One region of the Streptomyces sp. NPDC052043 genome, then DNA from elsewhere that is predicted to be linked to it. Evidence: riboswitches for the same ligand, from Rfam matches in the RefSeq annotation. Region 1 holds a riboswitch; the other holds the start of a gene.
What was found. Region 1 has a riboswitch for ZMP and ZTP ahead of ACIHCX_RS11345 (glycine hydroxymethyltransferase). Riboswitches for the same ligand answer to the same signal wherever they lie in the genome.
Positions count from the first base shown of each region.

Region 2: linked by a shared signal. The riboswitch ahead of ACIHCX_RS11005 (bifunctional 5,10-methylenetetrahydrofolate dehydrogenase/5,10-methenyltetrahydrofolate cyclohydrolase) and the one ahead of ACIHCX_RS11345 (glycine hydroxymethyltransferase) in region 1 are both predicted to bind ZMP and ZTP.

Region 1 covers NZ_JBIUBT010000004.1:20,800-25,202, forward strand. The annotation lists gene ACIHCX_RS11335 (hypothetical protein) at 1-375, opposite strand, end outside; gene rocD (ornithine--oxo-acid transaminase) at 429-1,634, opposite strand; ZMP/ZTP riboswitch at 1,748-1,836, shown strand; gene ACIHCX_RS11345 (glycine hydroxymethyltransferase) at 1,867-3,321, shown strand; gene ACIHCX_RS11350 (hypothetical protein) at 3,388-4,035, opposite strand; gene ACIHCX_RS11355 (hypothetical protein) at 4,113-4,403, opposite strand, start outside.
Region 2 covers NZ_JBIUBT010000003.1:660,844-665,246, reverse strand. The annotation lists gene ACIHCX_RS11015 (MBL fold metallo-hydrolase) at 1-156, opposite strand, end outside; gene ACIHCX_RS11010 (S-(hydroxymethyl)mycothiol dehydrogenase) at 156-1,241, opposite strand; ZMP/ZTP riboswitch at 1,671-1,756, shown strand; gene ACIHCX_RS11005 (bifunctional 5,10-methylenetetrahydrofolate dehydrogenase/5,10-methenyltetrahydrofolate cyclohydrolase) at 1,779-2,627, shown strand; gene ACIHCX_RS11000 (glycosyltransferase) at 2,767-3,996, shown strand; gene ACIHCX_RS10995 (GTP-binding protein) at 4,070-4,403, opposite strand, start outside.

The DNA of each region.
Region 1 (4,403 bases):
GCCCCGCTCATGGCCCTCCGCGCCCGAGGCCAGCCCCAACAGGGCCAGACCGGCGCAGACGACGCCCACCGCCGACCACTCCACCGTGCTCAGCCGCACCCGCAGCAGCCGGGACGCGGTCACCGCCGTCACCGCGAGACTGGCGGCGAGGGCCGCGCCGACCACGTAGATCGGCAGCGAGCGCAGGGCCGCGATCTGGAACAGGAACCCGAGGCCGTCCAGGCCCAGGCCCGCCAGATACCGCCACTGCCGCACCGCCCGCAGCAGCAGCGCCGCCTCCCCGCCCCCGCCGCTGTCGGCCGCGGCGCGTGCGGCGACGGCCTGAAGCACCGTCGCCGCGCCGAAACACACCGCCGCGCCGAGGGCGCACACCATTCCGAAGACCACGAGGCGACTCTAGGGGACTCCGGGCAGAGGACTGTCACCCGCTACACGCCGAGCACCGCCCGCAGCCGGGCCAGCCCCCAGTCCAGGTCCTCCCTGCCGATCACCAGCGGCGGGGCGATCCGGATCGTCGAGGTGTGGGTGTCCTTCACCAGGACGCCCCGGTCCATCAGCTTCCGGGCGATCTCCCGCCCGGTCCCCAGCGACCGGTCCACGTCCACGCCCGCCCACAGCCCGCGGCCGCGCACCGCCCGCACCCGGCCCGTCCCGGTCAGCTGCCCCAGCTCGCGGTGCAGATGCTCGCCCAGCTCCGCGGCCCGCGCCTGGAACTCGCCCGAGCGCAGCATCGCGATCACCTCCAGCGCCACCGCGCACGCCAGCGGGTTCCCGCCGAACGTCGACCCGTGCTCGCCCGGCCGGAACACGCCCAGCACCTCGCGCGAGGACACCACCGCCGACACCGGCAGGATCCCGCCGCCCAGCGCCTTCCCGAGCACGTACACATCCGGTACCACCCCCTCGTGCTCGCACGCGAAGGTTCGGCCGGTGCGCCCGAGCCCCGACTGGATCTCGTCGGCGACGAACAGCACGTTCCGCTGCCGGGTCAGCTCCCGCACGGCCGGCAGATAACCGGCCGGCGGCACCAGGACCCCCGCCTCGCCCTGGATCGGCTCCAGCAGCACGGCGACCGTGTTCTCCGTCATCGCCGACCGCATCGCCGTCAGGTCCCCGTACGGCACGATCTCGAAGCCCGGCGTGTACGGCCCGAAGTCCGCCCTGGTCACCGGGTCGGTGGAGAAGCTGATGATCGTCGTCGTGCGGCCGTGGAAGTTGTTGCCCGCGACCACGATCTTCGCCATCTCCGCGGGCACGCCCTTGACCCGGTACCCCCACTTCCGGGCCGTCTTCACGGCCGTCTCCACCGCCTCCGCGCCCGTGTTCATCGGCAGTACGGACTCCATGCCGCACAGCTGGGCCAGCCGTTCGCAGAACTCCGCGAACCGGTCGTGGTGGAAGGCCCGCGAGGTCAGTGTCACCCGCTCCATCTGCGCCTCGGCCGCCTCGATCAGCCGCCGGTTGCGGTGCCCGAAGTTCAGCGCCGAGTAACCGGCCAGCAGATCGAGGTACCGGCGGCCCTCCACGTCCGTCATCCACGCGCCCTCCGCCGTGGCGATCACCACGGGCAGCGGGTGGTAGGTGTGTGCGCTGTGGGCGTCGGCGGCGGCGATGAGGTCTTCCGTGGCGGTCACGGCGGCTCCCGAGGACGAGGGGCGCCTCCCGGGGAGGGGAGGTTGTCCTCCTTCCTATCCTCGCTCGCATGGCGGACGGGGGAACTGCGCCGTGGGGTGCGCCCGGTAGGCTGACGGCGGGCCGTGACTGGCGCGCTGGGATGGGACCGACCATCGGGGAGCGGCCCGAGCCGAAAGTGTGCCGTGCGCCTGGGCCGTAACGTGAACGCCGATGCCACGTCCGGAGGTCCCGATGCCTGAGAACACCGCGCCCCTGTCCAACGAGTCCACCGCCTTCCGTGCCGCCCTCGACGTGATCCGCGCCGTCGAGCCGCGCGTGGCCGACGCCATCGGCCAGGAGGTCGCCGACCAGCGCGAGATGCTCAAGCTGATCGCCTCGGAGAACTACGCCTCCCCGGCCACCCTGCTGGCCATGGGCAACTGGTTCAGCGACAAGTACGCCGAGGGCACCATCGGCCGCCGCTTCTACGCCGGCTGCCGCAACGTCGACACCGTCGAGTCGCTGGCCGCCGAGCACGCCAGGGAACTCTTCGGCGCCCGCCACGCCTACGTCCAGCCGCACTCCGGCATCGACGCCAACCTCGTCGCCTTCTGGGCCGTGCTCGCCCAGCGCGTGGAGGCCCCCGCCCTGGAGAAGGCCGGGGTCCGCCAGGTCAACGACCTCTCCGAGGCGGACTGGGCCGAACTGCGCCAGGCCTTCGGCAACCAGCGCATGCTCGGCATGTCCCTGGACGCCGGCGGGCACCTCACCCACGGCTTCCGCCCGAACATCTCCGGAAAGATGTTCGACCAGCGCTCCTACGGCACCGACCCGGCCAGCGGCCTCCTCGACTACGACGCCCTGCGCGCCTCTGCCCGTGAGTTCAAGCCGCTGATCATCGTCGCCGGCTACTCCGCCTACCCGCGCCTGGTGAACTTCCGGATCATGCGCGAGATCGCCGACGAGGTCGGCGCCACGCTCATGGTCGACATGGCCCACTTCGCGGGCCTGGTCGCCGGCAAGGTCCTCACCGGCGACTTCGACCCGGTCCCGCACGCCCAGATCGTCACCACCACCACCCACAAGTCCCTGCGCGGCCCGCGCGGCGGCATGGTCCTGTGCGACGACTCCCTCAAGGACCAGGTCGACCGGGGCTGCCCGATGGTCCTCGGCGGCCCCCTCCCGCACGTCATGGCCGCCAAGGCCGTCGCCCTGGCCGAGGCCCGGCAGCCCTCCTTCCAGGGCTACGCCCAGCGCATCGTCGACAACTCCCGCGCCCTCGCCGAGGGCCTGACGCGCCGCGGCGCCACCCTCGTCACCGGCGGCACCGACAACCACCTCAACCTGATCGACGTCGCCTCCTCCTACGGCCTCACCGGCCGTCAGGCCGAGGCCGCCCTGCTCGCCTCCGGCATCGTCACCAACCGCAACGCGATCCCGGCCGACCCCAACGGCGCCTGGTACACCTCCGGCATCCGCATCGGCACCCCCGCGCTGACCACCCGTGGTCTGGGCACCGCCGAGATGGACGAGGTCGCCGGCCTGATCGACCGTGTCCTGACGGCCACCGAGCCCGGCGTCACCGGCAAGGGCACCCCCTCCAAGGCCCAGCACGTTCTCGACCCGAAGATCGCGGACGAGATCTCGCACCGGGCCACGGACCTGGTGGCGGGCTTCCCCCTCTACCCGGAGATCGACCTCGGCTGACCCGTCCCGTCCGGGACCCACGGTCACAGGACGGACAGGGTCACTGGACTCACAGGGGCACTGGACTCACAAGTCGATCAGCTCCTGTCGTCGTTCCTCCCTCGGCGGTCCGGCGCCATGCCGGGCCGCCGTGCGGCACAGCAGCAACATGCCGCCGGCCCCGGCGGCCAGCCCGCCGGCCGCCCACCACAAGGGAGCACTCCGACCATGCCCGGCCGTGGCGGGCGGCGGGTCCAGCGCCTGACCCAGCAGCCCCGAGCCGGCCAGCCGGTCGTAGGTGCCCTGCGGTGCCCGGTGCCAGCGGATGTCGTCGTCCGCGACATCCGGCGCCGGATCCGAGCGGACCCACGGGGTGCCGTCCTCCGCCACGATCAGCTGGTCCTGCCGTTCGACGGCCACGTCTCCTCCCGGCGGTCTGTTCGTCTGCGGCCACCCGCCGACGCCCGTCAGCCCCCACACCACGGTCATCCGCACTGCCGGATACCTGCCCTCCGCCCAGGCGTCCGGTACCGGCTCCGTCCCCGTGTACGCCGGCCTCAGCAGCTTCTGGAGCAGGGCGAAGCCGGGCTCCCCGGAGTGCAGGACCGTCGTCCGCCCCGAACCGCCCGCGACGAGCAGCGCCACATCGGGGGTGCGCGGCTGTCCGTCCGCCCCGGCGGCTGCGGCGACCACCGGCACCCCTGACAGAAGCGCTGCCGCCACCGCTGTCAGCAGCAGGGCGGTGAGCCGCGACGCCGTACGCCTGCCGCGCGGTTCCACCCGGCCGTCCCCTCTCGTCCCGCGCACGCGTCCTACACGTCCCGCAGTTCCTGCCGGGGGCCCGGGTCCCGCTCCCGCCGCAGGCGGTCGAGCGGAAGCCTCGGCACGAAGCGCCGCAGTACCAGCGCGAGCACCGCCCCGGCCGCCGCTCCCGGTATCGCCCACCACCAGTCGGTGCCGCCGTCCTCAGCGGACGGCACGCTCACCCGCACCGTCTGCGTCCCCTCGGCGTCGGGTCCGGTCTGCGGTGCCGCGGTGTCCGGTGCGGCCGTCTCGTCCTGCCAGGGCGCCGGGAAGATGCCGGCGTACCCCTGGTCCGAGGG
Region 2 (4,403 bases), on a different contig from region 1:
GACCGCCGCGGCGATGGCCTCGGCGTCGTGGGCGGCGTCGATGACGACGGCCTCATGGTCGTCGCCGACGATCCACACGTTGTTGTCGACGTCCCAGGTTCCGCCGTCGAGCGTGAACTGCCCGGAGGTGACGAGGCGTTCGATGCGGGCGGCCATCAGAGCACCACCACCGAGCGCAGCACGTCGCCGTGGTGCATCCGCTCGAACGCCTTCTCCACCTCGTCCAGTTGGATGGTCTCGGTGACGAACTTGTCCAGCGGCAGGCGCCCTTGCAGATGCAGGTCGATGAGCATCGGGAAGTCCCGGGAGGGCAGGCAGTCGCCGTACCAGCTCGACTTCAGCGCGCCGCCGCGTCCGAAGACGTCCAGCAGCGGCAGTTCCAGCTTCATCTCCGGGGTCGGCACGCCGACCAGGACGACCGTGCCGGCCAGGTCGCGGGCGTAGAAGGCCTGCTGGTACGTCTCGGGGCGGCCGACCGCGTCGATGACGACGTCGGCGCCGAAGCCGCCGGTCAGCTCGCGGATGGCCTCGACGGCGTCGTTCTCCTTGGAGTTGACCGTGTGCGTGGCGCCCATGGTGCGGGCGGTCTCCAGCTTGCGGTCGTCGATGTCGACGGCGATGACCTTCGCCGCGCCCGCCAGGTACGCCCCGGCGATCGCCGCGTCGCCGACGCCGCCGCAGCCGATGACGGCGACGGAGTCGCCGCGGCCGACGTTGCCGGTGTTGATGGCCGCGCCGATGCCGGCCATCACGCCGCAGCCCAGCAGCCCGGCCACCGCCGGGGAGACCGACGGGTCGACCTTGGTGCACTGACCGGCCGCCACCAGGGTCTTCTCGGCGAAGGCGCCGATCCCGAGCGCCGGGGAGAGTTCGGTGCCGTCGGTCAGGGTCATCCGCTGACGGGCGTTGTGGGTGTCGAAGCAGTACCAGGGCCGCCCGCGCAGGCAGGCGCGGCACTTGCCGCACACGGCTCGCCAGTTGAGGATCACGAAGTCGCCGGGCGCGACGTCGGTGACGTCGTCGCCGACCGACTCCACGACGCCCGCGGCCTCGTGGCCGAGCAGGAACGGGAACTCGTCGTTGATTCCGCCCTGCTTGTAGTGCAGGTCGGTGTGGCAGACGCCGCAGGCCTGGATCCGTACGACGGCCTCTCCCGGCCCGGGGTCCGGCACGACGATCGTCTCGACCCGCACCGGTTCGTTCTTTCCGGGTGCGATCACGCCGCGCACTTCCTGCGCCATGGTGGTGGTCCCTTCCATCGAGCGGTGTACGTCCCCCGACCCTACGTCCGACTGATCGGCAAGGGGACCGAGGGGCCCCTGATCTGCGCGGATGGGTGGACGGGCGGGGTGGCGGGGCGTGGGCGCCCGGCCGCCCCGGCGGTGGGCCGGAGGGGCTGGAACCCGCCGGCGGACGAGGCGCCCGCGGGCAGCGCGGTCGGGCCCGTGACCGAGACGGCGCGTCCGAGGGCGGCGGCCGGGCGTCGAGTGCGGGTCATGCCCTCGGCAACGCCGTCCGGGCCGGCCCGGGCACGGTCCGCGGGCCGCGCTCACCCGTCGGGCGCAACGCCCGGACCGCGTTCGCACCCCGCGACACGCCGCACCGGATGCAGCAGTTCGTCGTGCGGCGCGCACGGCACGCGACCGCGGCGGGCCGGGTCGGTTAGGGTGAGGCGGGGCCGTGACTGGCGCTGAGGTGGAGCACCACCGGGGAGCGGCCCACGCAGAGTCGTGAGCCGCGCGCCTGGGCGATTTCCCTCGAACGCCCAGGAGTGGACCATGTCCCAGGCCCGTCCGATGGACGGCACCGCGCTCGCCCGCCGTGTCGTCGAGCAGACCGCGCAGAAGGCCGCCGCCCTCACCGAGCGCACCGGTACGGCGCCCTGTCTGGCGACCGTGCTGGTCGGTGAGGACCCCGCCTCCGTCACCTATGTGCGGATGAAGCAGAACCGCTGCCGCAAGGCCGGCATCGACTCCCGCCGCGTGGTGCTTCCGGCCGCGACCACCACCGAGGAGCTGGTCGGCACGCTGCGCTCGCTGTCCGGGGATCCCGCCGTGCACGGCATCCTGCTCCAGCATCCCGTCGGCGAGCACATCGACGAGCGGGCCGCGTTCGAGGCGATCGCGCCCGAGAAGGACGTCGACGGAGTCACCTGCGCCTCGTTCGCGGCGATGAGCTTCGGTCTGCCGGGGTTCGTGTCCTGCACCCCCGGCGGCATCCTGCGGCTGCTCGACGCGTACGACGTCGAGCTCGGCGGGCGCCGCGCCGTGGTGGTGGGCCGCAGCGCGATCCTCGGCAAGCCGGTGGGGATGCTGCTGCTCGCGCGGGACGCGACGGTGACGTACTGCCACTCGCGGACCTCCGACCTGGCGGCCGCCGTGCGCGAGGCGGACATCGTGGTCGCCGCCGTGGGCCGGCCCCGGCTCATCCGCGGCGAGGACGTCAAGCCGGGTGCCGTGGTGATCGACGCGGGCTACAACCCGGGCAACGTCGGCGACGTCGACTTCGACTCCGCCGTGCGGCGGGCCTCGCTGATCACCCCGGTGCCCGGTGGTGTGGGCCCGATGACGATCGCCACGCTGCTGGAGCAGACCGTGACGGCCGCCGCCCGGCAGCTCGGCGTGTGACCGGCGCGTGCCGGCTGGTGCCCTCGCCCCCGGCCCGCGGCGGGACCCGAGCAGAGGGTGACGGCGCCGACACCCGTCGGGTCGTTCACGGGCGGGGGGCGGCCGCGCGGCCATACTGACCGTCGTGCGCGTAACGATCATGACGGCGGGATCCCGGGGCGACGTGGCCCCCTTCACCGGACTGGGACACGGCCTGGCTCTCGCCGGTCACGAGGTCACCCTGGTCACGCACGCATGCTTCGAACCGCTGGTCGCGGGCTCGGGCCTCGGCTTCCACCCACTGCCGGTGGACCCGCGGGCCGAGCTGGAGTCCTCGCGCGGCCGGGGGCTGCACCGCAGCGCGACCGGCGCGGGCAAGGTGCTCCGCGCCGTGGGGCTGGTGCGGGCGGCCATCGGCCGGATGACGGACGACCTGATCACGGCGGCCGAGAAGAGCGACGTACTGGTGCTCGCCGGCTCGCTCGGGCCGGTCGGGCACGCCATCGCCGAGGGGCTGAACCTGCCCAGCCTGGGCGCCCATCTCCAACCCCTCTCCCCCACAAGGGAGTTCGCCCCTCCGCTGCTGGGCGGCGGACACTGGGGGGCGGCCGCGAACCGCCTCGCCGGGCACGGCGTGAACCTGGCCGTGGAACGGATCTTCTCGGCGGCCGTACCCGCCGTGCGAGCCCGGCTGGGGCTGCCGCCCGCCCGCGCGGGCACCGGGTGGCTCGGCCGCCGGGGACCGTACCGGCCGGTGTACCACGGCTTCAGCCCGCTCGTGGTGCCCAGGCCCCGCGACTGGCGCGGTGCGCTCCAGGTGTGCGGGTACTGGTGGCCGTACGACCGTTACACACAGCTCCCCGACGGCCTGTGGGACTTCCTCGACTCGGGGCCCCCACCGGTCTACGTGGGGCTGGGCAGTGCCACCGTGCCCGACCCCGGGCGGTTCAGCGACACCATCGTGCGCGCGCTGCGCCGAGCCGGGCTGCGCGGTGTGGTCCAGCGGGGCTGGGCCGGTCTTGAGGCGTCCGGCGAGGACATGCTGACCATCGGCGAGGTACCGCACGCGGCGCTGTTCCCGCGGCTGGCGGGCGTGGTGCATCACGCCGGGGCGGGCACGACCGCGGCCGGGCTGCGGGCCGGTGTCCCCGCGGTGCCCGTGCCCGTGCAGTTCGACGAGGGCTTCTGGGCCGATCGCCTCGTCGGTCTCGGCGTGGCACCCTGCGCGGTCCCGCTGCGCGGCCTCACCGCGGACCGCCTCGCCGCGGCCCTGATCCGGGCCACCCGAGACTACGGGCACCGCGAACGGGCGCGAGCCCTCGGCACCCGCATCCGCGCGGAGAACGGCCTGGCGCCGGTACTGGGCGCGGTCGAACAACTCGCCCGCTGAGCACCGCCTCCGGGCCGCCGCCGACCGGACACCCGCGGGCCGGCGGCGGCTCCGCCGGCCCGCGGCGGCCGGGTCAGCGGCCCACCCGGCAGGTCAGGTTGAGCAGGTACTCCTTGCGGTCCAGTGGGTTGTGGTCGGTGCGGGGGCGTTCGGGGACCGTGTCGCCCGTGACCGGGGCGTAGTGGTCGAAGGCGCTCTCCAGGTCGCCCTCGCCGCGGGTCAGCCCCGGCAGCCGCTGCTCCAGCGCGTGGACCCGGGCGGCCGGGACGCCGCCCTCCAGGAGGCACACGGATCCACGGGTGACCGTCGTCCGCGGCACGGCCCGCAGTGCGGACAGCACCGGCAGCAGGGCGCCGAGCGTGTCCGCCGGGGCCTCGACGCGGAAGCGGTGCACCGGCTCGTGGACC